DNA from 4 places in the Streptomyces roseoviridis genome. Region 1 is predicted to be linked to each of the others. Evidence: riboswitches for the same ligand, from Rfam matches in the RefSeq annotation. Region 1 holds a riboswitch; each other region holds the start of a gene.
What was found. Region 1 has a riboswitch for cyclic di-AMP ahead of ABD954_RS29845 (C40 family peptidase). Riboswitches for the same ligand answer to the same signal wherever they lie in the genome.
Positions count from the first base shown of each region.

Region 2: another riboswitch for cyclic di-AMP. It lies ahead of ABD954_RS08000 (M23 family metallopeptidase); the one in region 1 lies ahead of ABD954_RS29845 (C40 family peptidase).
Region 3: another riboswitch for cyclic di-AMP. It lies ahead of ABD954_RS04185 (M23 family metallopeptidase); the one in region 1 lies ahead of ABD954_RS29845 (C40 family peptidase).
Region 4: another riboswitch for cyclic di-AMP. It lies ahead of ABD954_RS16060 (M23 family metallopeptidase); the one in region 1 lies ahead of ABD954_RS29845 (C40 family peptidase).

Region 1 is NZ_BAAAWU010000001.1:6,591,809-6,598,754, reverse strand. It holds gene ABD954_RS29855 (ATP-dependent Clp protease proteolytic subunit) at 1-560, shown strand, start outside; gene ABD954_RS29850 (hypothetical protein) at 568-873, shown strand; cyclic di-AMP (ydaO/yuaA leader) riboswitch at 1,267-1,387, shown strand; gene ABD954_RS29845 (C40 family peptidase) at 1,391-1,867, shown strand; gene ABD954_RS29840 (ATP-binding protein) at 1,870-2,301, opposite strand; gene ABD954_RS29835 (VOC family protein) at 2,576-2,995, shown strand; gene ABD954_RS29830 (hypothetical protein) at 3,055-3,351, shown strand; gene ABD954_RS29825 (LysE family translocator) at 3,528-4,172, opposite strand; gene ABD954_RS29820 (DUF7691 family protein) at 4,388-4,999, opposite strand; gene ABD954_RS29815 (8-amino-7-oxononanoate synthase) at 5,033-6,211, opposite strand; gene bioB (biotin synthase BioB) at 6,353-6,946, shown strand, end outside.
Region 2 is NZ_BAAAWU010000001.1:1,771,226-1,778,171, forward strand. It holds gene ABD954_RS07985 (bifunctional acetate--CoA ligase family protein/GNAT family N-acetyltransferase) at 1-679, opposite strand, end outside; gene ABD954_RS07990 (HPr family phosphocarrier protein) at 857-1,138, shown strand; gene ABD954_RS07995 (GntR family transcriptional regulator) at 1,372-2,055, opposite strand; gene ABD954_RS08000 (M23 family metallopeptidase) at 2,248-3,018, opposite strand; cyclic di-AMP (ydaO/yuaA leader) riboswitch at 3,031-3,196, opposite strand; gene ABD954_RS08005 (M16 family metallopeptidase) at 3,399-4,766, opposite strand; gene ABD954_RS08010 (M16 family metallopeptidase) at 4,793-6,139, opposite strand; partial or broken gene ABD954_RS08015 (DNA gyrase/topoisomerase IV subunit A) at 6,321-6,946, shown strand, end outside.
Region 3 is NZ_BAAAWU010000001.1:969,369-976,314, forward strand. It holds gene ABD954_RS04180 (SGNH/GDSL hydrolase family protein) at 1-648, opposite strand, end outside; gene ABD954_RS04185 (M23 family metallopeptidase) at 837-1,823, opposite strand; cyclic di-AMP (ydaO/yuaA leader) riboswitch at 1,828-1,982, opposite strand; gene ABD954_RS04190 (tyrosine-protein phosphatase) at 2,355-3,152, shown strand; gene ABD954_RS04195 (DUF6126 family protein) at 3,169-3,324, opposite strand; gene ABD954_RS04200 (helix-turn-helix domain-containing protein) at 3,344-3,979, opposite strand; gene ABD954_RS04205 (aspartate aminotransferase family protein) at 4,068-5,453, opposite strand; gene hpnH (adenosyl-hopene transferase HpnH) at 5,461-6,480, opposite strand; gene ABD954_RS04215 (phosphorylase family protein) at 6,488-6,946, opposite strand, start outside.
Region 4 is NZ_BAAAWU010000001.1:3,555,026-3,561,971, forward strand. It holds gene ABD954_RS16055 (aldo/keto reductase) at 1-195, opposite strand, end outside; gene ABD954_RS16060 (M23 family metallopeptidase) at 488-1,597, opposite strand; cyclic di-AMP (ydaO/yuaA leader) riboswitch at 1,610-1,754, opposite strand; gene ABD954_RS16065 (PP2C family protein-serine/threonine phosphatase) at 1,967-3,076, opposite strand; gene ABD954_RS16070 (MFS transporter) at 3,476-4,711, opposite strand; partial or broken gene ABD954_RS16075 (PLP-dependent cysteine synthase family protein) at 4,981-6,027, opposite strand; gene ABD954_RS16080 (hypothetical protein) at 6,182-6,574, opposite strand; gene ABD954_RS16085 (MerR family transcriptional regulator) at 6,728-6,946, opposite strand, start outside.

The DNA.
Region 1 (6,946 bases):
ACCCGTACTCGAAGCTGCTCTCCGAGCGGATCGTCTTCCTGGGCACGGCGATCGACGAGACCTCCGCCAACGACGTGATCGCGCAGTTCCTGTACCTCGACCACGCCGCCCCGGAGAGCGTCATCAGCCTCTACGTCAACTCCCCCGGCGGCTCGATCAGCGCGATGACCTCGGTGTACGACACGATCCGCACCGTCTCCTGCGAGGTGGAGACCATCTGCCTCGGCCAGGCGGTCGGCCCCGCCGCGGTGCTGCTCGCTGCGGGCACCACCGGGCGGCGGCTCACGCTGCCGGGCGCCCGGATCGTCCTCCAGCAGCCCACGCTGGACGAGCCGTTGCGCGGACAGCCGAGCGATCTCGACATCCACGCACGGGAGTTGCTGCGACAGCGCGCCCTGGTCGCCGGACTGCTCGCCGAGCGCACCGGAAGGGACCGCGAGCGCGTCGACGCCGACATCGACCGGACCACCGTCCTCGACGCGGCGGAAGCGGTGGCGTACGGCCTGGTGGACCACGTCGTCGAGAGCCGCCGCGGGCTCGCGGACGCCGGGAACGAGTGAGGCCGACGTGCTCCCGGAGCTGCCGCCGCTGCCCGCACTGACCCGCGCCGAGGGCGAGTTCGTCGACGCGTACCTCGAAGTAGTCGATCTGCTGGGCCGGATCAATCCATCCAGGACCTCGCATACCTATGGGGCGCTGCGTGCGGCGCAGGCGCTGGTGAGCCGCGCGGCGGCGCTGCGGGACGCGCTGACGCTCATGCACATGCGGGGCGAGAGCGAGGTGCACGCCGACACGCTGGCGCGTGCGCTCAGGACCCTGGACGGAGAGCGGCGCACGGGGCGCGTCACCGTCCCCGGGGACCAGGTGAGTTGACAGGGGGGCGTGTCGTGTCGAGGTCCACTCGGGGCACGGGGACCACGGAATCTCTCCCTCGTTCGGCGTAGTCGACGTATCGACATGTAACTCAGGTGAGTTGCGCAGCGGGTGTACGCATCTGGCGGAATCGGGCGTTCCAGCCCTGGTGAACGGCTCGTCCGGCAAACATCGCTGACCCCGAAACCCGACTGTCCACCCGTATGGATCAGTCGTGAGGAGCCTCACATATCGCCGTTTCAGCTCGGATTTGGGCCAGTGTGTGAGTCAAGATCCCTGTCGACGACAAGCCCCCGCCACCCGAGGCGGGGCGGTCCGGGCGGACGCCGAGTCCTGCCGCCGTCCCGGACGTCTGGTCGACAGGAGTGGATCGGCAGGAGTGGAGGACCCGAGCAATACGGGACGTCTCGCGCAGTGGGGGACGTTCCTCGGGGTGAAGCCGCAGCCGCGGCCGGGCATCTTCGCCTGCCCGAACCCGACAGGTCATCCTTCACAGGCGGCTGACGAAGGGTTGCGCATGACTGCGCAGATTCATGTCCCGTCCCTGCTGTCCCGGGCCGGAGCCGTCTCGGCTCTCACCCTCGCCGCCGTCGGCGGCACGCTGCTCGCCCCAGGAGCCGCGCCGGAGGCCCAGGCCGCGACCTCGTACGCCGGCAAGGCGTTGAACGTCGCGGCCTCGAAGAAGGGATCCCCCTACAAGTACGGCGCCGCGGGCCCCACCCGTTTCGACTGCTCGGGCCTCACGCTCTACTCGTTCAAGAAGGCGGGCAAGACGCTGCCCCGCACCGCGCAGCAGCAGTACAACAAGACCCGGCACATCTCCGCGTCCAGCCGGCAGAAGGGGGACCTCGTCTTCTTCCACTCGGGTGGAAGGGTGTACCACGTCGGTATCTACGCGGGTAACAACAAGATCTGGCACTCGCCCAAGCAGGGCTCCTGGGTGAAGCTCGACCGGATCTGGACGTCGAAGGTCCTCTACGGCCGGGTCCGCTGACGTCAGCCGGGAACCGCCGCCGGCCAGGGCAGGTCGATCCAGACGGTCTTCCCGCCCTCGGCCGTCGGCGTCACCGACAGCCGGCCGCCCGCCTCGGCGGCCAGCCAGCGGATGATGACCATCCCACGGCCGTTGTCCTGCTGGACCGCCGCCGGGAGGCGCTGGGGCCAGCGCGGATGGCTGTCCGTGACCCCGATGCGCAGCAGCTCGTCCCGCTCCAGGCTGACGTCCACCGTGAAGGTGGGCGACTGTCCGAAGGTGTGCTGCACGGCGTTGGTCGCCAGCTCCGAGACGATCAGCCGGACCGAGTCCGCGATGTCGGTGCCGTCGCCGAGGCCCCAGGAGGAGAGGACCTCGGCGACGTACCGCCGGGCGGTCGCGACCGAGGCGGGATCGCTCGGCAGCGTGAGGGTTGCTTCCTGGTGGTCTGCCATGGCGACGCTGTCCCTTTCCCACCGGGCCCCGCCCGGATTGCGCTTCGCGTCAGAGTGCCACCGATCGTGCCGTCCCGAGGGGCGATCCACCGCGATATACGGATGACTGTCGCTCGAAGCAGTGAACCGTCCGACGGGCGAGCGGATCGGCGCCGGGCCCCAGGGGCGACCGGGGCGCGCGAACCGAGCGGACCGGGTGCACGCGAGCCCAGCGGACCGGGTGCACGCCCGACTCGCCATGCCTGCACGGCCGTTGAGCGGGCAGACGGACCGTATGACCGTTTCCAAGACGACCCTCCTCGTCCTCGACAGCAGCGATCCCGAACCCCTCGCCCGCTTCTACGCCGCCCTGCTCGGCGCCACCGTCGAACCGGCCGACGGCGACCCCGACCTGCTCCTGCTCCACTCCTCCGCCGGCCCCGCCCTCGGCATCCGCCGCGACCCCGGCCAGGCGCCGCCGAGCTGGCCGCGCCCGGAGGACTCCCAGCAGGCCCATCTGCACATCCTGGTCGCCGCCGACGCGCTCGACGAGGCCGAGCGGGAGGCGATCTCCCTGGGCGCCCGCCCGGTCGCCGCCGAACGCAACGGCACCCGGCTCGACCGGCGCACCGACGTGCGCCGCTACACGGACCCGGCCGGCCACGCCTTCGTGCTGGCTCCGTCACGGGACGCCGAACGGAGCGTTTCACCCTGATCCGGCGGGGCAGCCGCGTACACACCCGTCCCCCGCATCCAGAGCCCAGGAGGGTGATCATGAGCCACCACGAGCGCCGACGTACGCTGCCCGCCGACCGGCCGCCCCGCACCACCCCGTCCCAGGCCGTCGGGGAGAGCGGCGACGCCGAGGCCCGCAGGGAGGCCGAGGAGGCCGCACGGGGCCGTCTCGGCGACGCCGCGCCCGACGACCACGGCATGGACGCCAAGCGGCAGTCCCCGGGCCTCGGCCGCGAGGAACAGCGCCGCCCGCACGGACGCAGGGGTGAGGCCGGAGAGGGACCCGACGGCTCCGACGAAGGACGCGGTCCCGCCGACACGGGCCACGACCACTGACGGCCGGGCCCCGACCGGGTGGTCCCGCCCACTGACGGCCGGGCCCCGACCGGGTGCCGCTCCCCCCCCTCGCGTTCGGGACCGTCACAGCAGCACCGGTGCCACTGCTGTCACCGGTGTCACTGCTGTCACCGGGTCATTGCTGTCGCCGGTGTCACCGGCGCGCGGGGCCCGTCTCAGGCCGAGACGGGCGTACGGGTCAGGGCCGTGCGCAGCGCGAAGACACCGAGCAGGCCGCCCGCCGCGAAGCGCTGAGCGGTCATCACACGGGGCCGCGCTGCCAGGTAGCCCGACACCCGTGCGGCACCCAGCATGATCAGACCGTTCACCGTGACCCCCACGACGATCTGCACCGCGCCGAGCTGGAGGAGCTGTGCCCAGGCCGGACCCGCCTGCGGGTCCATGAACTGGGGCAGCAGAGCGGCGTACATGAGGGCGATCTTGGGGTTGAGCAGATTGGTCAGGAGCCCCGTCGAGAAGAGGCGGGCGTCGGAGACGGGCGGCAGGTCCCCGGCCGGGGCGAAGGGCGAACGACCACCCGGCCTGAGCATGTCCCAGGCCAGGTAGGCCAGGTAGGCGGCCCCGGCGAGCTTGACCACCGTGAAGGCGAGCGGCACGGCGGCGAACAGCGCGGACAGGCCCGCGGCCGCGGCCAGCAGATAGCAGACGAAGCCCACCGCGGTCCCGCTCAGGCCGACCAGGCCGGCCCTGCGCCCCTGGGTGATGGCGCGGGAGGCGAGGTGGATCATGTTCGGTCCCGGAGTCAGGGCCATGCCCAGCTCGACCAGGGCCACTCCTCCCATCGCGGCCGGGCTGATCACGTGACGGCTCCGATCGTCGGCCGGGTGTTCGGACCCCGGCGTGGACGGCGCCCGGCGGCGTCGGGCGCCGGGCGCGACTCGGCGGTGCCGGCGTCGCCCGCCTCAGAATACGGCGCCGTACGCCGGACCCGGCGGGCGCCTGGCCCCCGTCCGGCCGACGCCCCGACGCCCGGCCCGCGCCCGCGCCGCCGTCCGCGGAACCGGCCCGACGCGCCCTAGGAGACGAAGCCGATGACCCCGAAGCCGGGGCGGGCCGCGGCGTGGCGGAGCCAGCCGATGACGTCCATGACCGCGTCGACCACTTCGGGGTCGAGCGGCGGGGCGTGGCCGTCCCGCTTGGTCTGCTCGAACTGCTCGACGGCGGCCAGGCACTGCTCGTGCGTCCACTCGCCGCAGTTCGGCAGGTCGTAGGTGGGTATCGGGTCCGGCATGGCGTCCCCGTAGCCGAAGTCCGTCAGCGACACCGCGGTGATGCGCAGGGCCTTCAGGCCCTCGTCGACCGTCTCCAGCCAGGCGCCGCGGAACGGGGAGAAGCAGGAGTTGTCGAGGAAGGACCCGGTCAGGGAGCACAGCCGCTTGTAGGCGTAGCCGTACGGGAAGGAGTGCTCCTTCCTTCCCTCGAAGGGGCCGCCGGCGATCACGGCGCGCAGCGCCTCGGAGGCGGTCGGCGCGCCGTCGGCGATCGAGGACGAGAACCAGTCGTCGTCGCGCGCCAGGTCGTCGGCGAACCGTTCGTGGATGATCTGGAGCAACTGCTCGTCGCCCGAACCGACGAGGGCGTGCGTGGCCTTGATGTCGAGCAGGAACGGGCTCAGGGAAAGACTCATGTGATCACCGTAGCCACCGGCACTGACAGCGGGTCAGGCTCCCTCGGGCGCGGTCCTCAGGATGGTGTCGACGGCCCGTTCGATCTGCGCGTCGTCGAGGTCCGCGCGGGCGGTCAGACGCAGCCGGGAGATGCCGTCGGGCACCGACGGCGGGCGGAAACAGCCGACGGCGAGGCCGAGTTCGCGGCAGTCGGCCGCCCACCGCAGCGCCTCGTCGGGGCCCGGGGCACGCACCGAGACCACGGCCGCGTCGGGCCGGGCGGCGGTGAGCCCGGCCTCGGTGAGCAGCCGGTGGAGGGTGGTGGCGACCGTACGGGCCCGGGCGGCGAGGCCCGGTTCGGCCTCGATCAGGCGCAGGCTCGCGAGCGCGCCGGCCGTGGCGGCGGGGGCGAGACCGGTGTCGAAGATGAAGGTGCGGGCCGCGTTGACCAGGTGCTCGATCACCCGGGCCGGTCCGAGCACCGCACCGCCCTGGCTGCCCAGCGACTTGGAGAGGGTGAGGGTCACGACGACGTCCGGGTCGCCCGCGAGGCCCGCCTCGTGCAGGGCGCCGCGCCCGCCGTCACCGAGGACGCCGAAGCCGTGGGCGTCGTCGACGACCAGGCCCGCGCCGTGCTCCCGGCACGCCCGCGCCAGGGCGGGGAGCGGGGCCTTGTCGCCGTCCACGGAGAAGACGGAGTCGCTGACCACCAGCGCGCGGCGGTCCGGATGCGCGCCGAGGGTCTTCGCCACGGCCTCCGGGTCGGTGTGCGCGACCACGGCCGTCTCGGCCCGCGCGAGCCGGCAGCCGTCGACGATCGAGGCGTGGTTGCCCGCGTCGGAGACGATCAGGCCGTCCCGGGCGGACAGGGCGGTGAGCGCGGCCAGGTTCGCGGTGTAGCCGGAGGAGAAGACGAGGGCCGCCTCGAAACCGCAGAAGTCGGCCAGTTCGCGTTCGAGGAGGGCGTGCAGTCGGGTCGATCCGGTGACGAGCCGCGAACCGGTGGAGCCCGCGCCCCAGCGGCGGGCCGCCTCGGCCGCCGCCTCGGTGGTCTCGGGGCGCCGGGTGAGGCCGAGGTAGTCGTTGCTCGCCAGGTCCAGGAGGCCGGACTCGGCCGCCCGGGGGCGCAGGGTCCGCACCAGGCCCGCCGCCGCGCGCTGCCGTGCGGCGGCCTCGGTCCAGTCGAACGCGGCCCGGCGGGGGTCCGTGCGGTCCTCGGCGTACGGCGGCATGGCGATCCTTCGGTAGGCGGCGCACAGACCCTAACGGTCCGGGGCCGGCGACAGGGTGTGGCCATACACACACTTCAAACCGCTCTGTTTGTTCTTCTCTTCCTTGGCCCGGGGGTCTGCCGTAGGTAAGGATCAGCCCTTATGGACCTGCTGAACACGCTGGTGGAGAAGGGGCTGCGGCGCGAGCTGCCGACCCGTGAAGAAGCGCTCGCCGTGCTGGCGACATCCGACGACGACCTGCTCGATGTGGTGGCCGCGGCCGGCAAGGTGCGGCGCCAGTGGTTCGGGCGCCGGGTGAAGCTCAACTATCTCGTCAACCTGAAGTCGGGCCTCTGCCCCGAGGACTGCTCGTACTGCTCCCAGCGGCTCGGCTCGACCGCCGGGATCCTGAAGTACACGTGGCTGAAGCCCGACGAGGCGTCGGCCGCGGCGGCGGCCGGTGTCGCGGGTGGCGCGAAGCGCGTGTGCCTGGTGGCGAGCGGCCGTGGTCCGACGGACCGCGACGTGGAGCGGGTCGGCAGGACCATCGAGGCCATCAAGGAGCAGAACGAGGACGTGGAGGTCTGCGCCTGCCTCGGTCTGCTGTCCGACGGGCAGGCGGAGCGGCTCAAGGAGGCCGGGGCCGACGCGTACAACCACAACCTCAACACGTCCGAGGGGACGTACGGGGAGATCACCACCACCCACACCTACGCGGACCGGGTGGACACCGTGCAGAAGGCCCACGCGGCCGGG
Region 2 (6,946 bases), 4.8 Mb from region 1:
GGCCGGCGCCGATCACCGCGACGGAGCGGGGGGCGAGGAGCCGTTGCACGGAGCGGGCCTCGGCGCGCTGTTCACGGGCGCGCTGGACGGCGAGGGAGCGGTCGGTGGGCTCCAGGTCGAGGTGGAGGCGGACGGAGCCGTCCTCGAAGCTGCGCTTCTGGGTGTAGCCGGCGTCCGTGAAGACCTTGATCATCTTGGTGTTGGCGGGCAGCACCTCGGCGGCGAACCGCCGGATCCCGCGCTCGCGGGCGACCGCCGCGATGTGTTCGAGGAGGGCGGAGGCGACCCCCCGTCCCTGGTGGGCGTCCTGCACCAGGAAGGCGACCTCGGCCTCGTCGGCGGGGGCGGAGGCGGGGCGGCCCTGCTCGTTGATGCGGTCGTAGCGGACGGTGGCGATGAAGTCGCCGCCGACGGTCGCCGCGAGTCCCACCCGGTCCACGAAGTCGTGGTGGGTGAAGCGGTGGACGTCCTTGGCGGACAGGCGCGGGTAGGGCGCGAAGAAGCGGTAGTACTTGGACTCGTCCGAGACCTGCTCGTAGAAGCTGACCAGCCGGTCGGCGTCCTCGGCGGTGATGGGCCTGATGCGTGCGGTGCCGCCGTCGCGGAGGACCACGTCCGCTTCCCAGTGGTCGGGATACGCGTGTTCCGGCTGCTCCGACTGTTCCGACGCGCTCTGCATGGGGCAAGCGTACGGCCGGGGTCCGACAGTGGCACCGGTCGCGCGGCAGGTGCGCTCCGTGCAAGGTAGGGAAGGCCGAACGGCGGTCCCGGCCGGGGTCGAAGCTCGGTACGAGAGCACGTCGCCACGCGTGAGAGACTGGTCTAGACAACCGCTGAAAGTTGAAGGGCAACCACCATGGCTGAGCGCCGCGTCAACGTCGGCTGGGCCGAGGGCCTGCACGCCCGCCCCGCCTCCATCTTCGTCCGTGCCGCCACGGCCGCCGGCGTCCCCGTGACGATCGCCAAGGCCGACGGCAACCCGGTGAACGCCGCGTCCATGCTCGCGGTGCTCGGCCTGGGTGCCCAGGGCGGCGAGGAGATCGTGCTCGCTTCGGACGCCGACGGCGCCGAGGCCGCGCTCGACCGCCTGGCGAAGCTGGTCGCCGAGGGTCTCGAGGAGCTTCCCGAGACCGTCTGACCCGTCTCCTCCCCGACGACGGATCACGAGAGCCGCGTCCGCCGGAATGCCGGCGGACGCGGCCTCCTCTTTTCCGGACCGGGAATCACGGTTGTCGGCAGATCGCCGCCGGGGACCATTGCACGACCGCGGGGGAATACACGGCGGTCATGGGAATAGGCGGATAAAGAGGAGCGGCGGGCAGAGCGAGACAATCCCCTGAATTCGCTCCCTCTTTGTATACGGCGTCCGTGTTAATTCCCCCGGCCGGCGATGTTGACGACATGTTGCGAAACCCTCACACGCGGCCGCTCCGGCCGTTTCAGCCGGTGCTGCGGCAGTGCGTGCTCCACGTGCAGCGCGGTCAGCGCCCGGGCCCGCTCGGCGTCCCCGCGCGCCACGGCGTCGACGATGGCCCCGTGCTCGGCCCACGCCTCCACGGGCCGGACCGCCGGCTCGACCGCGTACATCCAGGCGATCTTGTGCCGCAGCTGGGTGAGCAGCGCCGTGAGCGGCGGGCTGCCGGACGCCTGCGCCAGGGTCTCGTGGAACCAGCCGCCCAGCGAGGCCAGGTCCTCGCCCTGGCCGCCCCTGGCCCGCTCCTGCCCCAGTCTGACCAGGCCGCGCAGCACCTTGAGGTGGGCGTCGGTGCGCCGCTGCGCGGCCCGGGCGGCGCCCAGCGGTTCGAGCAGGGACCGCATCTCGAGCAGGTCGGCCGCCTCCTGCTCGGTGGGCTCGGCGACCTGGGCGCCGGCATGGCGGCGGGTGACCACGAAGCCCTCGGACTCCAGGGTGCGCAGGGCCTCGCGGACCGGGACGCGGGAGACCCCGTAGCGGCGGGCGAGCTGTTCCTCCGTCAGCCGGGCGCCCCGCTCGAACGTTCCGGTGACGATGTCGTCCCGGATCGCCGTGCATACCGAGTGCGCGGGAATGCGCATGTCCGACCTCCCCGTTGATCCGCGCGAAACCCCATCGAGCGGCTCTTGTTCCGGCGACTCTATTGCAGGACGGCGGAATTTCCGATGCCGCCCGTCAATTCCGCACAGAAAAGGCCCCGGCTCGCGGGAGCCGGGGCCTTTTTCTGTCGCACGGGTCGCGCCGGTCGTGGGCGCGTCTGCGGGTCCGTCGGATCAGACGTTCACGCCGCGGGCGCGGAGGTAGGAGATCGGGTTGATGTCCGAGCCGTACTCGGCGCTGGTGCGCGCCTCGAAGTGGAGGTGCGGGCCGGTGGAGTTGCCGGACGAGCCGGAGACGCCGATCTGCTCGCCGGGGGTGACCTTCTGGCCGACGTAGACGTTGATCGCCGAGAGGTGGCCGTACTGGGTGTACGTGCCGTCGTGCATCCGGATGACGATGTTGTTGCCGTACGCGCCGCCCCAGCCGGCCTCGACGACGGTGCCGGAGCCGACGGAGACGACCTTGCTGCCGTAGGAGGCGTGGAAGTCGATGCCGGAGTGGCTGCCGGAGGACCAGAGCGAGCCACCGGTCTTGTAGCCGGTGGACACGTACGTGCCGGCGACGGGGAGCTGGAAGGAGTTCAGGCGCTTGCGCTCGGCCTCGCGGGCGGCGCGCTCCTTGGCGGCACGGGCCTCCTTGGCGCGGGCCTCGGCCTTGCGCTTCGCCTCGGCGGCGGCCTTGACGCGGGCGGCGGCCTCGTAGGCCTCCTCCTCCTGGGCGGCGGCCTGGGCGTCGACCCGCTCGGCGAGGGACTCCTCGGTGATCACCTGGGTGAGGCCGGTGTCCTCGGGAGAGGGCTCCTCCGTGTCGGCGGCGAACGCCGGGGAGGCGAGGGTGCCGATGACGCCGGTGGTGGCGAGCGTCGCCACGCCGGCGATGCCGGCGCTGCGGCGCGCCAGACGGCTCGGACCACGATGCTTCCCGGTGGCACGGGTGAACGCCATGTAGTGGCTGATCCTTTCCTTCCCTCTCGCCTACCGGGTTAGCTGACGGGTTCGGAGCAGGAAGGTCTCCTACGGGCCCCTCCGCGCTGAGCGAAGGCGTCCGATTCACCCCAGGGACTGCGTGCGGGTCCCCGGCTCCCCAGGCTCGCGCCTTGCGGGGACTCGGCGATGACTGTCCGTTGCCGCGGATGCGGCGTGGTGCAACGGCCGGACAGCCGGGTCGACGCTAGGCGGATCTTCAGTCAATCGGCAAACAGACTCGCTCGTTTGTAAGACATGCCACAGGTCATTCAGGCATGCTTGACGACAATACGGACATACGAGAGGACCCCGGCGAACCAGGTCGCAGGGGTCCTCCGTCGTGCGTGACGGCGGCTCAATCAGCCGGTGACGACGGTCACTTCGCCGATGCCGAGCGCCCGTACCGGCTCCGCGATCTTCGACGCGTCACCGACGAGCACCGTCACGAGCCGGTCCACCGGGAAGGCGTTGACCACGGCCGCGGTCGCCTCCACCGTGCCCGTCTCTGCCAGGCGCGCGTACAACTGCGCCTGGTAGTCGTCCGGGAGGTGCTGCTCGACCTGGTCGGCGAGGGTGCCCGCCACGGAGGCGGCCGTCTCGTACTTGAGCGGGGCGACTCCCACCAGGTTCTGCACGGCGACGTCCCGCTCGGCGTCGGTCAGTCCCTCGGCGGCGAGGGTGCGCAGCACCTTCCACAGGTCCTCCAGCGCCGGACCGGTGTTGGGGGTGTCGACGGAGCCGCTGATGGCGAGCATCGAGGCGCCGTTGCCCTCGCCGTCGGAACGCAGCACCTGGCCGAAGGCCCGCACCCCGTAGGTGTATCCCTTCTCCTCGCGCAGCACGCGGTCCAGGCGGGAGGTGAGGGTGCCGCCGAGGCAGTACGTGCCGAGCACCTGGGCCGGCCAGACGCGGTCGTGGCGGTCGGCGCCGACGCGGCCGATGAGCAGCTGCGTCTGGACGGCGCCCGGGCGGTCCACGACGACGACCCGGCCGGTGTCGTCGGCCGTGATGGGCGGCATGGGCCGGGGCGCGGCCGGCGCGCCCGTCCAGGCGCCCAGGGTCTCGTCGAGGACCTTGTCCAGGTCGACGCCGGTGAGGTCGCCGACGACCACGGCGGTGGCCGCGGCCGGCCGCACGTGCGCGTCGAAGAAGGCGCGGACGGCGGCGGCGTCGATCGCGCCGACCGTCTCCTCGGTGCCCTGGCGCGGCCGGGACATCCGGGAGGAGGCCGGGAACAGCTCCTTGGAGAGCTGCTTGGCGGCGCGGCGGGCGGGGTTGGCCGTCTCGTGGGGGATCTCGTCGAGCCGGTTGCGCACCAGGCGCTCGATCTCGCTCTCGGCGAAGGCCGGGGCGATCAGGGCCTCGGAGAGCAGGCCGAGCGCCTTGGGCAGCCGGGAGACCGGGACCTCCAGGGAGACCCGTACGCCGGGGTGGTCGGCGTGCGCGTCGAGGGTGGCGCCGCAGCGCTCGAGCTCGGCGGCGAACTCCTCGGCGCTGTGCTGGTCGGTGCCCTCAGACAGGGCCCGCGCCATGATCGTGGCGACGCCGTCGAGGCCCTCGGGCTCGGCGTCCAGCGGGGCGTCGAGGACGATCTCGACGGCCACCACCTGCTGTCCGGGGCGGTGGCAGCGCAGCACGGTCAGGCCGTTGTCGAGCGCGCCGCGCTCCGGGGCGGGGAACGCCCAGGGCTTGGCCTCGCCCGGCCGGGGCTGCGGGTGGAAGGTCATGCTCGTCAAAGACGCGGCAGCGTCGGTCACTGGTCCGCTCCCTCTTCCTCGTCGCTGTCGCTCTGTTCGCCGGACACCGGCTCGTAGACCAGGACGGCGCGGTTGTCCGGGCGCAGCCGGGCCGCGGCGACCTCGCGCACCTCGTCGGCGGTGACGTCGAGGACCCGGTTCACGGCTGTCAGGGCGAGCTGCGGGTCGCCGAAGAGCACGGCGTACCGGCACAGTTCGTCGGCGCGGCCCGCGACCGTGCCGAGCCGGTCCAGCCACTCGCGCTCCAACTGGGCCTGGGCGCGCTCCATCTCCTCGGGCGTCGGGCCGTCGGCGGCGAAGCGGGCGAGCTCCTCGTCGACGGCGGCCTCGATCCGCGGCACCTCGACGCCGCCGGAGGTCTTGACGTCCAGCCAGCCCAGCGACGGCGCGCCGGCGAGGCGCAGCAGGCCGAAGCCGGCGGCGACGGCGGTGCGGTCGCGGCGGACCAGGCGGTTGTGGAGGCGGGAGGACTCGCCGCCGCCGAGGATGGTCAGGGCGAGGTCGGCCGCGTCGCACGCGCGCGTGCCGTCGTGCGGGAGCCGGTAGGCGGCCATCAGCGCGCGGGCCGGGACCTCCTCCTCGACGACCTCGCGCAGCTGTCCGCCGATGACGTCGGGCAGCGAGCCGTCGCGCGGCTCGGGCTTGCCGTCGTGGCCGGGGATGGAGCCGAAGTACTTCTCCACCCAGGCGAGGGTCTGCTCCGGGTCGATGTCGCCGACGACCGAGAGCACCGCGTTGTTCGGCGCGTAATAGGTGCGGAAGAAGTTCCGGGCGTCTTCCAGGGTGGCGGCGTCCAGGTCGGCCATCGAGCCGATCGGCGTGTGGTGGTACGGGTGGCCCTCGGGGTACGCGAGGGCGGTCAGCCGCTCGAAGGCGGTGCCGTAGGGCACGTTGTCGTAGCGCTGGCGGCGCTCGTTCTTGACGACGTCCCGCTGGTTCTCCATGGACTCGTCGTCGAGGGCGGCGAGCAGCGAGCCCATGCGGTCCGCCTCCAGCCACAGCGCGAGCTCCAGCTGGTGGGCGGGCATGGTCTCGAAGTAGTTGGTGCGCTCGAAGCTCGTCGTGCCGTTGAGCGAGCCTCCGGCGCCCTGCACCAGCTCGAAGTGGCCGTTGCCGTGGACCTGCTTCGAGCCCTGGAACATCAGGTGCTCGAAGAGGTGGGCGAGGCCGGTGCGGCCCTTCACCTCGTGGCGCGAGCCGACGTCGTACCAGAGGCAGACCGCGGCGACCGGGGTCAGGTGGTCCTCGGAGAGCACCACGCGCAGGCCGTTGGACAGCCGGTGCTCGGTCGCTGTCAGGCCGCCGGAGCCGGTCTCGGCCGTGGCCGTGTGACCCATGGGCATGTACGTCCCTTCGATCGCGATGTGGAAAAGTCCTGCCACTGTATGCAAGCGCGCCGACACCTGGCGAAGTTCCCGCCCGCCGGGGATGTCCCTCTTCCGGGTCGCGGTCGGCGTTGTCGGTGGCACGGTCCACAATGGTCCGCGTCAGATCAACCTTGTTGGTGAAGGAGCCGCAGCCGCGATGGCCCGCCGCAGCACGAAGACACCGCCGCCGGACGACGCGTTCGAGGAGCGAATCCTCGACATCGACGTCGTTGACGAGATGCAGGGCTCCTTCCTCGAGTACGCGTACTCGGTCATCTACTCCCGCGCGCTGCCCGACGCCCGCGACGGCATGAAGCCCGTGCAGCGGCGCATCGTCTACCAGATGAACGAGATGGGGCTGCGGCCCGACCGCGGTTTCGTCAAGTGCGCCCGGGTCGTCGGCGAGGTCATGGGCAAGCTGCACCCGCACGGCGACGCGTCGATCTACGACGCGATGGTCCGCATGGCGCAGCCCTTCTCCATGCGGCTGCCGCTCGTGGACGGCCACGGCAACTTCGGCTCCCTCGGCAACGACGACCCGCCGGCCGCCATGCGGTACACGGAGTCGCGGATGGCCCCGGCCGCGCTGCTCATGACGGAGTCCATCGACGAGGACACCGTCGACTTCGCGCCGAACTACGACGGCCAGGAGCGCGAGCCGGTGGCGCTTCCCGCCGCGTACCCGAACCTGCTGGTCAACGGCGCCTCGGGCATCGCGGTCGGCATGGCCACCAACATGCCCCCGCACAACCTGGGCGAGGTCGTCGCGGCGGCCCGCCACCT
Region 3 (6,946 bases), 5.6 Mb from region 1:
GCGGACCTCCAGGGTGCCGCGCGCGGGCAGGGGCGGCCAGGGCTGCTCCGGGTCGGCCGGTACGGGCAGGCCGAGGACCTGGGCGGCGCGCATCGCGACGCGGGTGTGGCCCTCGGGTGACAGGTGGAGCCGGTCCTCGTCCCAGGCGCGGCGGTCCTGGACGGACCGGAGCGACCACAGGTCGAGGACGGGGCAGCCGTAGCGGTCGGCGATGGCCCGGACGTGCCCGTTGTACGTGGCGATCTTGCCGCGCAGGTGCTTGAGCAGGGGCACGTCGCGGGTGTCGAAGCCGGTCGTCACCATGACCGTGCCGACGGCGGACGTCAGGTCGGCGACGGCCCGCTCGAAGCGCTCGGCGACGTCGTCGGGGTCGGTGCCGGGGCGGATGATGTCGTTGCCGCCGGCGCAGAAGGTCACGAGGTCGGGGGCGAGTTCCTTGGCCCGCGGGACCTGTTCGACGACGATCTGGTCGAGGAGGCGTCCCCGTACCGCCAGGTTGGCGTAGCGGAAGTCGTGCTCCGGCAGCTGGTCGGCGAGGAGGACCGCGAACCGGTCCGCCCAGCCGACGAAGGTCCCGTCGGGCCCGGGGTCTCCGACGCCCTCGGTGAAGCTGTCACCGATCGCCGCGTACGACCCGAATGCGTTCATGTCTCTTGATGTCGAATCGTCTGCCACGGGAGCACATCATTCCCCTCCGGTTGTGACCTACGCGACCGTAAGGAGGGGTTGACGGTGGGTGACATATGCCACCGATAAAGATTGTCCCAAGCCGGAATACGCCGGGGCCCGGCACGTGGTGTGCCGGGCCCCGGGCGGACGCGCTGTCGGACGGTGTGTCAGATGCCCACGCCGTGCTGGCGGAGGTAGGCCAGCGGGTCGATGTCGGAGCCGTAGCCCGGACCCGTGCGGATCTCGAAGTGCAGGTGCGGGCCGGAGGAGTTGCCGGTCGAGCCGGACAGGCCGATCTGCTGGCCGCCGCTCACGGACTGGCCGGCGGAGACGGACAGCGAGGAGAGGTGGGCGTACTGCGAGTAGGTGCCGTCGGCGTGCCGGATGACGACCTCGTTGCCGTAGGCGCCGCTCCAGCCGGCCGAGTGGACGGTGCCGGCGCCGACCGCGCGGACGCTGGTGCCGGAGGAGGCGATGAAGTCGACACCGGTGTGGTAGCCGGAGGACCACATCGAGCCGGAGGCGCGGTACGGGGTGGAGACGCCGCCGCCGACGGGGGCGACCCAGCCGGAGGAGGAGGCCGCACCCGACGACGAGGAGGAGGAGGACGACGACGAGGCGGCCGTGGACGCGGAGGAGCCCGCGTCCGAGGAGCGCTCGGCGGCACGGGAGGCGCGCTGCTGGTCGCCGGAGGACTTGGCGGCGCTCTTGGCCTTGGGCGCGGCCTTGGCGGGGGCCTTGGGCGCGGCGGCCGGGGCCTTGGCGGTGGACGTGCCGCCGAGGGTGAGCTCCATGCCGGGCAGGATCAGCGAGGGGTTCTGGCCGATCACCTGACGGTTGTCGCGGTAGAGCTTCTGCCAGCCGCCGGCGAGGTCGTGCTCGTCGGCGATCTTGGACAGGTAGTCGCCGCGCACGACGGTGTACGTCGTGGGGGCGGCCTTCTTGCCGGCGGTCGCCGCGGCCGGGGCCTTGGCGGGGGCCGCGGCGGCGACGGCCTGCTGCGGAGCGGCGGCCGGGGCGGCCTGCTCGGCGGCGTGCGCGCCGGTGGCGCCGATGAGCGGGAGGGCGACGACGGCGCCTCCGGCGCCGGCGGCCACGAATCCACGGGTGATCGGGTTGGCCTTGGGACGGCGGTGCTTACCCTTCGCGGGCATGGCGAATTCCTCTCCGTCGCCTGCGAGGTGAGCTGTCGGGTTCGGACTGGAGATGTCCGGCCGCGCGGTCGCGCGGCTTCACCCCGAGCCGTCCTTCATCGAGGGATCGGCGTACTACCTGGGTCCCCCGCTCCTGCCTGGTACGGGTGGGTGCGGATTCCGGTCGGCGGCAGGATTCGGCGGTCCGTCCGGATTGAGCGCGACGCTAGACGAGGGGAGCCGACGGGAACAAGCCACTGTTTTCGCCGGAGTCGTGATCCCGGGAAATCCGACCGGAATTCCGGTCACCCTCCGTCGATGACGGCCCCTCGATTTCCCTTTCCACAAGGGAATTTGGAAAAGACGATCAGGCACGGTCCGTCACGTTTATGACGCTGCTCACGCCCGCTTCCCCATCTCCCCTGCAACCAGGGCGCGTTATACCTAAACCCTCAATTCGGACAGAACACCCATTCCTGCCCGAGGGGGTGCGTGCGAGGTCTCCCACCTGGATGATTGCCCCGAGAACCGATCTCGAGACCAGGAGCAACCGTGACGCAAGCGACGACCGAGCCCGAGCTCACCGGCGTACGCAACTTCCGCGATGTGGGCGGACTGCCGACCGTGGACGGCCGGACCGTGCGCCACGGAAGGCTCTTCCGCAGCGGACACCTGGCGCACGCCACCGCCGAGGACGCCGCCTTCCTCGCGGGCCTGGGGCTGCACACGGTCTTCGACTTCCGCAACGAGGCGGACCGGCGCGTGGAGGGGCCCGACGTGGAGCTCCCGGGCGTGCGGAACGTGAACATACCGCTGAGCGACCCCGCCGACGGCAAGGAGTTCTGGGCGCTCGTCCGCTCGGGCGACCTCGGTCAGCTGCGCGAGCTGCTCGGCGACGGCAAGGCCGCCGCCCGGATGTCCGGTTCGTACCGGAAGATCATGGTCGAGCGGACCGCCGAGCACAGCCGGATCCTGCACGCGATGGCGGAGGACAGCGTCCCCGCGCTGATGCACTGTGCCGCCGGCAAGGACCGGGCCGGCCTGTCGATCGCGGTCTCGCTGCTGGCCGTGGGCGTCGAGCGGGACGCGATCGAGGAGGACTACCTGAAGTCGAACGCGCCGCACCGCCGCTACAAGGTGCAGCGCAGCTCCACCGCCCCGGACGCCATGTCGCCGGAGGTGATGGAGCTGCTGAGCCCGCTGTTCGACGCGCGGGCGGAGTACCTGCGGGCGGCCTTCGAGACGATCGACGCGACCTGGGGCTCGGTGGACGCCTACCTCACCCAGGGGCTGCGGCTCTCCCCGGAGACCCGGGAACTGCTGCGCGAGCGGCTGCTCGACCAGGCGTGAGGACGGGCTGCCGGGCCTACTGGTTCTGGCCGCCCAGCATGAAGAGCAGATAGAGGAAGCCGGCGAAGAGGTGCCCGGCGACCAGGTAGGCGAAGAGGCGGAGCACCAGCCCCTTGGGGAACTTGCCGGCGCCGCGCTCCTCGCCGGTGACCGGTACGGACTTCTCGGACATGACGGTACCTTTCGGGATGTCAGCGGCGGTGCGGGGTCCCGTCACCGAGGCACAGCTCGGCGGCGGGGCTCTGCATCAGGGTGTGGACGAACAGCAGCTCCGCCCCCGCGCGGGTGGCGGCGCCGATCCGGTGCGGGGTGAGCGAGTCGAAGTGCGCGCTGTCCCCGGGGTCGAGGACGTGGACCGCCTCGCCGAGCGCGAGCCGCACCCGGCCCTCCAGGACGTGGATCCACTCCTCGCCGGGATGGACCCGCACGATGTCCTCGCGCGTGGCGTACGGCACGTGCACCCGCAGGCACTGCAGCGCGCGCCCGGCTCCGCCCGCCTGGCGGTAGATCCAGCCGTCGGCCTCGACCGGTTCCGAGCGCCCGCCGCGGACGACGGGATCGCGCTCGGGCGGCACCTCGCCGAGGAGCTCGGACACCGTCGTACCGTAGATGCGGGCCAGGGCGAGCAGCATCGGCAGCGAGGGCTGGCGGTGGCCCGTCTCGAGCCGGGACAGGTGGGCGGGCGAGAGGCCGGCCCGCCGGGCGGCGGCCTCCAGGGTCAGCCCCCGGCGCCGGCGCAGCTCCCGCAGCCGCGGGGCGACGTCGGGCAGCGCGTCGGGAGCGGGACGGGCGACGTGGGGGGCACTGTCCCCGGGGACGTGGTCCATGCGTCCATTGCGCCAGGATCCTGCCTCTGAGGCAACTTTCTTGCCTCAGAGACAAGCCCTGCACGTCCCCGGCCGGGCGGCCGGGACGCTAGCGCTGCGCGACCGCCTGCTTGACCAGCGTCTTCCCGAAGTCCCACATCAGGCCGCCGCCCCCGTGGGCGTCGTCCATCACCGCCGTGAAGGCCGTCACGAAGCGGTCCACGTCCGCCGCGTCGATGATCAGCGGCGGGATCAGCTTGATGACCTCCAGGTGGTCGCCCGAGACCTGGGTCAGGATGCGGTGGCGCTGGAGCAGCGGCACCACGACCATCTGGGCGAAGAGTCCCTTGCGGGCCGCCTGGAGCATCGTCCAGCGGCTGCGCAGCGCCAGCGAGGACGGACGGCCGAACTCGATACCGATCATCAGGCCGCGACCGCGGATCTCGTGCAGCAGCTCGTAGCGCGGCACGAGCTCGCGCAGCCGGCCGGCGAGCAGGTCGCCGATCCGGCGGACGTGCGCCACCGTGCCCTCGGTCTCCATCACCGAGAGCACGGCCAGGCCCGCCGCCATGGCCTGCGCGTTCGACCCGAAGCTGGCCGAGTGGACGAGCACCCGGTCCATGGACGAGTAGACCTTCTTGAAGATCCAGTCCTTGCCGAGGGTGGCGCCGACCGGCACGTAGCCGCCGGAGAGGGCCTTGGCGACGCAGACCAGGTCCGGCTCGACGCCCTCCTCGTGTTGGTACGCGTAGAAGTCGCCGGTCCGGCCGAGGCCGGTCTGCACCTCGTCGGCGATCAGCAGGGCGCCGTGCCGGTGGAGGAGTTCCTGGGCGGCGCGCAGGAAGCCGGGCGGGGCCTCGTGGACGCCCTTGCCCTGGACGGGTTCGACGACGAAGGCGGCCACGTCGCCCCGCCGCAGCTCCCGCTCCAGGGCGTCGAGGTCGCCGAGCCCGATCGCCGTGTCGGGCAGCAGCGGGGCGAAGCCCTCCCGGAAGCCCTTCTCCCCGTTGACGGAGAGCGAGCCCGTCGTCAGACCGTGGAAGGCGTGGGAGCAGTAGACGATCCTGGTGCGGCCGGTGGCGTACCGGGCGAACTTCAGGGCGGTCTCCACGGCCTCGGTGCCGCTGTTGCCGAAGAACACCCGGTCGAGGTGCGGGCTGTGGGCGAGCAGCTTCTCGGCGAGCAGCCCGGGCAGCGGCTGGCAGTCGAAGCGGGTGAGGTCGGCGAGCTGGGCGTCGAGGACGTCGTGCAGCGCCTTGCGCACCACGGGATGGTGCCGGCCGAGCCCCATGACGCCGAAGCCGGCCAGCATGTCGAGGTAGTCGGCGCCGTCGGCGTCCCAGAAGTGCGCGCCCTCGGCCCGCTCGTACACCTTGTCGAAGCCGATGGTGTGGAGCATGCGCGGCAGCTGGTGGTTGAGGTGCCGGGCGTGCAGCTCGTAGCGCTCGCCGCCGCGCTCGGCGAGCAGCGCCCTCAGGTCGAAAGCGCCCGTCATGGCGCGGTCACCCGTTCCCGGAGACGGTCTCGCGCATCGCCCGCAGCGACTCCTTGAGCGAGCCCATGGTGGCGAGGACGGCGGTGGGCTCGTAGCCGCAGTGCGCCATGCAGTTGGCGCAGCGCGGGTCCTTGCCGCGGCCGTACTTGTCCCAGTCCGTCTCCTCGATGAGCTCGCGGTACGTGGGGACGTAGCCGTCGCTCATCAGATAGCAGGGGCGCTGCCACCCGAAGAGGGAGTAGTTGGGGATCGCCCACGCGGTGCAGGGGAAGTCGGCCTTCCCTTCGAGGAAGTCGAGGAAGAGCGGCGAGTGGTTGAGCCGCCAGCGGCGCCGGTTTCCGCCCGCGAAGGCCTTCCTGAAGAGCTCCCTGGTCTGTTCGACACCGAGGAAGTGCTCCTGGTCGGGGGCCTTTTCATAGGCGTAGGCGGGCGAGATCATCATTTCGTCGACCTTCAGGTCGTCGTTGAGGAAGTTGAGCACCTCGATGATCGTCTGCGGGGTGTCGGTGTTGAAGAACGTGGAATTGGTGGTGACCCGGAAGCCGCGCCGCTTGGCCTCCTTGATGGCGGCGACCGCCTCGTCGAAGACGCCTTCCTTGGCGACGGACTCGTCGTGGCGTTCGCGCAGTCCGTCGATGTGCACGGCGAAGGCGAAGTACCGGGAAGGGGCGAAGTCGTCGAGCTTCTTGCGCAGCAGCATCGCGTTGGTGCACAGGAAGACGTATTTCCGCTTGGCCACCAACTGGCGCACGATCTCGTCGATCTGCGGGTGCATCAACGGTTCTCCACCGGCGATGGAGACCATCGGCGCGCCGGACTCCAGGACGGCACCGACCGCCTGGGCCACCGGCATGCGCTGCTTGAGGACGCCCGCGGGATGCTGGATCTTCCCGCAGCCCTCGCACTTGAGGTTGCACGCGTACAGCGGCTCGAGCTCGACGATCAGCGGGAACTTGTCCCGCTTGCGGAGCTTCTGTTCGAAGAGGTAGGTCCCGACCCGGATGGACTGACGGAGCGGCATGGCCATAACTCGCTCACCTCCTGGGGAGCAGCAAAGAACGGTGCCATTCGAAGAATGCGGGAAGGACGGCACGAAGGACGCGGAAGGCCGATATTCCCCCGCGGACCGTGCCGATCCGGACCAGTTCGTGCTCCGGGGCGTCCACGACCACCCGTACGGCCGCCACCGGGCGCGGTCCGGCCGCCGTCGCGGTGCGCAGCGTGGCGGCCGACTCCATGTCGACGGCGATCGCTCCGCCGGCCCGCAGCGCGGCCCGCTCGGGGCCGCGCACCACGTGGTCGGAGCCGGTCAGGGGGCCGGTGTGGACGGTCCGCCCCGGCACGGCGCGGGTGAGCGCCTTCACCAGGAGCTCGGTGCCCGCGCAGACAGTGGTGCCGTCGACGTCGCGGGTCTCCTCGGCGACGATCAGGTCGCCGGGGTGCATGCCCGGTGCGAGCCCCGCGCAGAAGCCGGAGGCGATGACGGCCGCGTC
Region 4 (6,946 bases), 3.0 Mb from region 1:
CTCGCCGCCCTCGTTGCCCTCGGCCCACGCGGAGTAGACGTCGGCGGTGTCGACGAAGTTGCCACCGGCGGCGGCGTAGGCGTCGAGGACGGCGAAGGACTGCGCCTCGTCGGCGCTCCAGCCGAAGACGTTGCCGCCGAGGGCGAGCGGGAAGACGTGCAGGTCGGAGGTGCCAAGCCGGCGAAGAGAAGTCATGCGTGGATCAACCTTCCGTGAGGACACCGCTATTCCGGCCGGGGATCATCCGGATCGGCCGCCCGCCCCCGGCCTCCCGGCGGCACCGGCCGGCGCGAGCTCCGGCGCGACGGTCGCGAACCGGTGGGCCGCCCGTGGCCGGACGGTGCCGGGGGCCGCAAACCGGTGGGCCGCCCGTGGCCGGACGGTGCCGGGGGCCGCAAACCGGTGGGCCGCCCGTGGCCGGACGGTGCCGGGGGCCGCAAACCGGTGGGCCGCCCGTGGCCGGACGGTGCGGGGGACGCGGGGCGCACTAGACGGACAGGCCCTTGGAGCGGAGCCAGGCCGCCGGGTCGATGCCGCTGCCGGACGGGGTGTGGACCTCGAGGTGGAGGTGGGGGCCGGTGACGTTGCCGGTGGCTCCGACGCGGCCGATGGTCTCTCCGGTGCCGACCGACTGGCCCGCGCTCACCGTCATCGACGACAGGTGCGCGTACCAGATCTCCGTACCGTCCTGGAGCTCCAGGACGATCCGGTAGCCGTAGGAGCCGGACCAGCCCGCCGACTTGACCGTGCCGCTGTGGACGGCCTTGACCGGGGTGCCGGTGGGGGCCGCGAAGTCCAGGCCGGTGTGGTAGCCGGAGGACCACATGGAGCCGGACTCGCCGTAGGTCGAGGTGAGCGTGTACGAGGAGGTGGGCAGCGCGTAGCTCGCGGCGAGCTTGGCCAGGCGCTCGGCCTCGGCCTTGGCCGCGGCCTCCTCCTCGGCCTTCTTCTCGGCCTCCGCGGCCGCCTGCTCCGCCGCCTGCGCCTTGGCCTCGGCCTCGGCCGCCGCCTTCTCGGCAGCGGTCTTCTCCGCGGCCGCCCTCTCGGCGGCGTCCGCGGCGACCTGCTGCTGCTCGGCCTGCTGGAGGATGCGGGCGCGCAGCGCCTCGCCGGCGTCGGTCCGGGTCTGGGTCCCGGCGGCCTCGGCGCCCGAGCCGCCGCCGTCGGTGGTGAAGGTGAGAGCGGTGAGCGGCTGGGTGTCGTTCCCGCCCGCGATCGCGTCCGAGCCCCCGTCACCGCCGGCCCCGCCCTCGGAGCCCTTGTCGTCCGCGCCGATCAGCGCGCCGACGCCCGGCAGGTCGGCGGCGTCGGGAAGGTCGACGTCCGGCAGCGCTATGGAGACCGGGGGCTTCTGCTGGGCGGTGGCCAGACCGCCGGCGCCGACCGCCGCGATGACGCCGACGCCGAGCACGGTGGAGGAACGGGCGAAGTTGGAGCGCTGCTTGACGACGCGGTGGCGCCCGCCGGAGCGGCTCCGGTCCCTGAGGGATTCCTCGGTGGGATTCCACTCCTCCGCGTCCGCGCCTGCGGCGCCCGGCGCCCCCGAGGTGTCGAAGTAATCGAAGGGGGTATGCGGAGCAGGGGTGTTGGAGGCCACGGAGGCGCTCTCCTTTCCTTCCTTCTCGCCTACCGGGTTAGCTGACGGGTTCGGAGCAGGAAGGTCTCCTACGGGCGGCCGCACGGGTGCGGTGGGGCCCGATTCACCCCAAGTGGTGGTTCCCCGGTTCCCTTGCGGGATTCGGCGCGTGCGCACGGTGCCGTCTCTTGCGACGGCTGGGACGACCGCGCTGCGTTATCGAACGTTAATAGACGCGGCCACCCGATTCCAAGCCGTTCCCCTTGATCATTAGCTGAATTGGTAGGGAAATGCCCGAGTTGACCCCCCTTCAGAAAGAGGTCAGGACCAAACGCTCGATCTGACGTTACGTCAATTGTTATCGGAGCGACACCTCGCCACTACGCCCCGTCACGGCGCCGATCCGCCCTCCGGCGGCACCACCGGCATGGTCCGCCGCCGCTCCGGTTGCCCCGCCGCCGGGCGGCTCACCGCGAGCAGCGCCATGTCGTCCGTCGTGCCCCCGCCCGTGTGCCGGCGCACGTCCGCCACCAGCGCGTCGAGCAGCTCCTCGGGCCCGGGGAAGATCCGCCCTGCGAGCCGTTCCCCGGGGTCGTAGAACACCCCCGCCCCGTCCCGGGCCTCCGAGAGGCCGTCCGTGTAGAACAGCAGCGTCGCCCCCGGCGGGTACGGCGTCTCGTCGGCCCGGTCCGGCCACACCCCCAGATCGCCCATGCCCAGCGGCAGCGCGGCCTCGCTCGGCCGCAGCACCTCCACGCCCCCGTCCTGGAGCAGCAGCAACGGCTCGGGATGCCCCCGGTTGACCACCCGCACCACCCGGTCACCGCCCGGGATCTCCGCGAGCACCGCCGTGGTGAACCCTTCGAACGCGTCCAGCCCGTCGCGCCGGGTGCCCTCCCGGGCCAGCGCCCGCTCCAGGCGCGCCGCCACCCCCTCCAGCGTCTCCTCCTGCTCGGCCGCCTCGCGGAAGGCGCCGATCACCACGGCCACCGCCTCCACCGCGTCCAGACCCTTGCCCCGCACGTCGCCGACCACCAGCCGCACCCCGTGCGGGGTGTCCTGCACCGCGAACAGATCGCCGCCGATGAACGCGTCCGCCTGCGCCGCCTCGTAGCGCGCGGCGATCTGGAGGCCGCCGATCCGCTCCGCGGGCGCGGGCAGCACCGCCTTCTGCGCCGTCTCGGCGATCACCCGTGCCGAGGCGAGCCGCTCGCCGCTGCGCCGCACCACCCGGCCGATCAGCAGGGCGAGCCCGGAGACCGTGGCGACGGTCAGGGTCTCCGTCAGGGACGGGATCCGCATCACGGTCCCGTTGTAGACGTGCAGGCCGATGCCGGCGACGACGGCGGCGATGCCCGTGAGCAGCGTCGTCAGGGTGGAGAAGAGCGGGGCCGCGATCAGCGGCGCCGCCGAGAACAACGGCGCCGCCGTGTACTGGGGCGGGGTCAGCGTGTCGAAGACGACCCCGCCCACGATCAGCAGCGGAGGCAGCGCCCGCAGGAAACGCCGGGCGCCCCGGTACTGCCCGCCCGCGGGACCGGCGGACGCGGCCCGTACGGCACCGGACGACGAGCCGGAGACCCGGCCGGACGACCGCCCAAAGGGCCCGCCGCGGCCCCCACCGCGGGGCCCACCGGCCGAAGGTCCGGCGGACGCACCGAAGGGCCGGCCGGAAGCCGGACCGCCCCGGCCGCCCCCGGACGACGTACCGGCGGACGCACCGGACGACGGACCGGCCGACGGGTCACCGCGCCCCGCACCGGCGGGCGCACCGGGGCGGGCGGCACCGGAACGGCCACGCCCGCGCCGCATCCCCGCTCGCGCCACCTGTGCTCTCCCACCTGGACATGCCCGGACCCGCCCGGTCGCGGACGGACCCGCGCCCTCCCCAGGGTGCCGTCAGGCCGAGCGGCTCGGCGACTCCTCCTCGGCCGGTTGGCGTACGGGCGGCGGCTCGGCCAGCCGCCCGCCGCGGGCCAGCAGCGCCATCGCCCCCGCGCACCCGAGGCCGACCGCGCACAGCACCAGCCAGGGCACCACCGACCACCCGGTCACGTCGAGCAGGGCGCCCGTCCCCAGGTTCCCCAGGGTGATGCCCACCCCGCACACCGTGTTGTAGAGCCCGTAGTGGGTGGCGACCCAGCGGTTCTTCGACAGGGCGACGACGGTGTCCATCTCGTACGGGTAGAGCACCGCGTTCGCGACCGCCAGGACCGCCGTGCACAGCAGCAGCCCCACCAGCGAGCGCCCGAGCGCGGCCGGAACCAGGAAGGCCCCGCCCATCAGGGCGAGTCCGAGCACCAGGCACCGCTCGCGCGACAGCCGCGCCGAGCACCAGGCGGTGATCCGCAACTGCCCGGCGAGCGCCACGAGCGCCGACACCACGAACAGCGCCGTGGTCGCCCCCGTGCCGCCGGCGGCGAGCGGCAGCGCCAGATAGACCTGGAAGGACAGCACGTACGAGCCGGTCATGCACAGCGAGAACAGCCAGAACGTGCGGTGGGCGAGCACCGTACGGAACTGCCCGCGCCGCTCCTCTCCCCACGGAACCTCGGCCTCCACGGCTCGCCGCACCGGCAGATGCCGCAGCTGTACGAGCGTGAGCGCGGCGAACAGCACCGCCGCCACCGTGCACGTCAGCCGGAACGACACCCCTGTCAGGGCTACCCCGACCAGCGGCCCGAGCAGGATGCCCGCCTGGTAGTACACGTTGAACAGGGCGAACGCCTCCACGCGCCGCTCCCCCGCCTCCGCCGCCAGGTAGGCCCGCACCGCCGGGTTGAACAGCGCCCCGGCGAGGCCCGTCGCGAGCGAGGCGGCGAGCAGCGCCGGCAGCGACTGCGCGAAGGCGAGCGCACCGAAGCCCGCCGTGCGCAGCGCGCACCCGGCGACGATCAGCGGCTTGAAGCCGAGCCGGTCGGCGAGCGCCCCGCCGAGCAGGAACATGCCCTGCTGGGACAGGTTCCGCGCGCCGAGCACGAGCCCGACCGCCCAGGCGGCCATGCCGAGGCCGTCCGCCAGGTGCGCGGCCAGGTACGGCATCAGCATGTAGAAGCCGAGGTTGATGGTGAGCTGGTTGAGGAAGAGGAGCCGGGCGGCGGGCTCGAAGCCGCGGGTCCGGCGCCAGACGCTCATCGGGCCCCGCCCTGCGCGGTGCGGGCCTCGGTACCTGCCCGCGCCGTACGGGCCCCGCCGGCGCCCGGTGCCGTACGGGCCCCGACGCCGCCTTCCCGCGCACGCGCCTCGGCGCCGCCCCCTCCCTTACGGATCCCGGCTTCTCCCTCGCCCGCACTCACTTCGGCGCCGGCCTCCCCCTTCCGGACCCCGGCTTCTCCCTCCCCCGCACGCACCTCGGCGCCGGCCTCCCCCCTACGGCCGCCGGCTTCTCCCTCCCCCGCACGCACCTCGGCGCCGGCCTCCCCTCTACGGGCCGGGCGGTCGAGCACCCGGCGGGTCCAGCCGCTGACCGGCTCGCCGGGCGCGTACGCCTCCGGGTCCTCCCGTACGGGGCCGTCGAGCAGGCCGTGTGCCGCGCAGAACTCGTCGTTGAAGACGGTGTCGAAGTAGCGCTGCGGGCCGTCCGGGAAGACGGCCGCGATCCGGGTGCCCCGCGGCCGGGTCCGGGCCAGCCAGCCGGCCACCAGGGCGACCGCGCCGACGCTCCAGCCGCCGGTCGCGAACTGCCGGGCGGCCAGCCGGCGGGCCGCCCGTACCGCCTCGGCCGGTCCGACCCAGTGGATCTCGTCGAAGGCGCCGTGGTCCACGTTCCCCGGGTGGATGGAGGAGCCGAGGCCGCGCATCAGGCGCGGACCGGCCGGCAGGCCGAAGACGGTGGAGTCGATCGAGTCGACGCCGACGAGTTCGAGCGCGGGGCTGCTGGTGGCGCGCAGGGCGCGGGAGATGCCGGCCGAGTGGCCTCCCGTACCGACGGCGCAGACCAGCACGTCGATCCGGTCGAGCTGACCGGCGAGTTCGGCCGCGAGCCCGGCGTAGGCATCCGGGTTGTCGGGGTTCCCGTACTGGTCGGGCCACCAGGCCCCGGGCAGGGCGAGCAGCAGTTCGGCGACCCGGTCCATCCGGGCCTGCTGCCAGCCGCCGTGCGGGCTGGGCTCCGGCACGACGTGGACCTGGGCGCCGTGGGCGGTGAGCATCCGCTCCACGATCGGTTCGAGGCCGGGGTCGGTGACGACGTGGACGGGATGGCCGTGCAGGATCCCGGCGAGCGCGAGTCCGAGGCCGAGGGTTCCGGAGGTCGACTCGACGATCGGGGCGCCCGGCCGCAGGGCGCCGCGGCGGCGGGCCTGCTCGACCATGTGGAGGGCGGCGCGGTCCTTGATGCCGCCGAAGTTGAAGCCTTCGAGCTTCGCCCAGTAGCCGTCGTCCATCCACAGCACGGGGGTGTTGCCGACGGTCTGCCCGGCGACGGACAGGAGGTTGGCGGGGTGCGTCATGGGGGTCTGCGTCCCTTGGGTGAGGTGGGGCTCCGCGCGTACGCGGGCATGCGGAAGACCGGAGGCGTACGGCTCGGGCTCGATGCGGCCGGAGTTCGGTCGAGCGGCCAGGGCTCGGTCGAGCGGCCGGGGCTCGGGCTCGTACGCGGTCCGGTCAGTTCCGGTCCACTCCCAGGGCGATCAGCAGACGGCCCGGCTCGGGGCCGGGGCCCGCCCTGCCGCGGACGCAGCGGGTGTGCGGGGCCTGCGGGAACGCCTCGTCACCGGCGACGAGGACGGCGCTGCCGGCGTCCGGCGCCGACAGCTGCGTGCCCGTGGACTGCGCGGGCAGATGCGCGTCGAAGGACCAGCCCTCCCCCGACCGCTCGCAGCCGTGCGGCAGGGCGGGGGCGGAGACGCCGGTCTGGGCGGGGCCGCCGGCGAGGGGCAGCGAGTGGCCGTGCGTGCCGTGGCAGACGCCCGCGATCAGCGCGACGAGCGCGAGCAGCAGCAGGACGGCGGGCGCCCGCCGTCCTGCCGCACGCATCGTCACGCTCCGGTCACTCATGGTGCGCGTGAGGTTACGCCTCGCGCTCGCCCGGTGGCAAAGGGACGGGCGCGGATCCGGCCACCCTTTACTTCGGACGGCGCGGGCCGCGCGAAGGCGGGCGATGACGCTCAGGTTCCGCTTCCGGGCGCCCGGCGCCCACCGCCCCAGCGCCTACAGGTTGCGCTCGGCGTAGACGGCCATCGCGTCCCGGACGAGGACGGCGGTGCCCTCACCGTGCCGGTCGTAGTTCTTGGTGAAGCGCGGATCGTCGACGTACATCTGCCCGAGCCCGACGAAGTACTCCTTCGTCGGCGTCGTCGTGGTCGACAGCCAGGCGTGGTGCCGTCGGGTGATCGCCTGCACCTCGTCGCTGTCGGGCGCGAGGCCCCG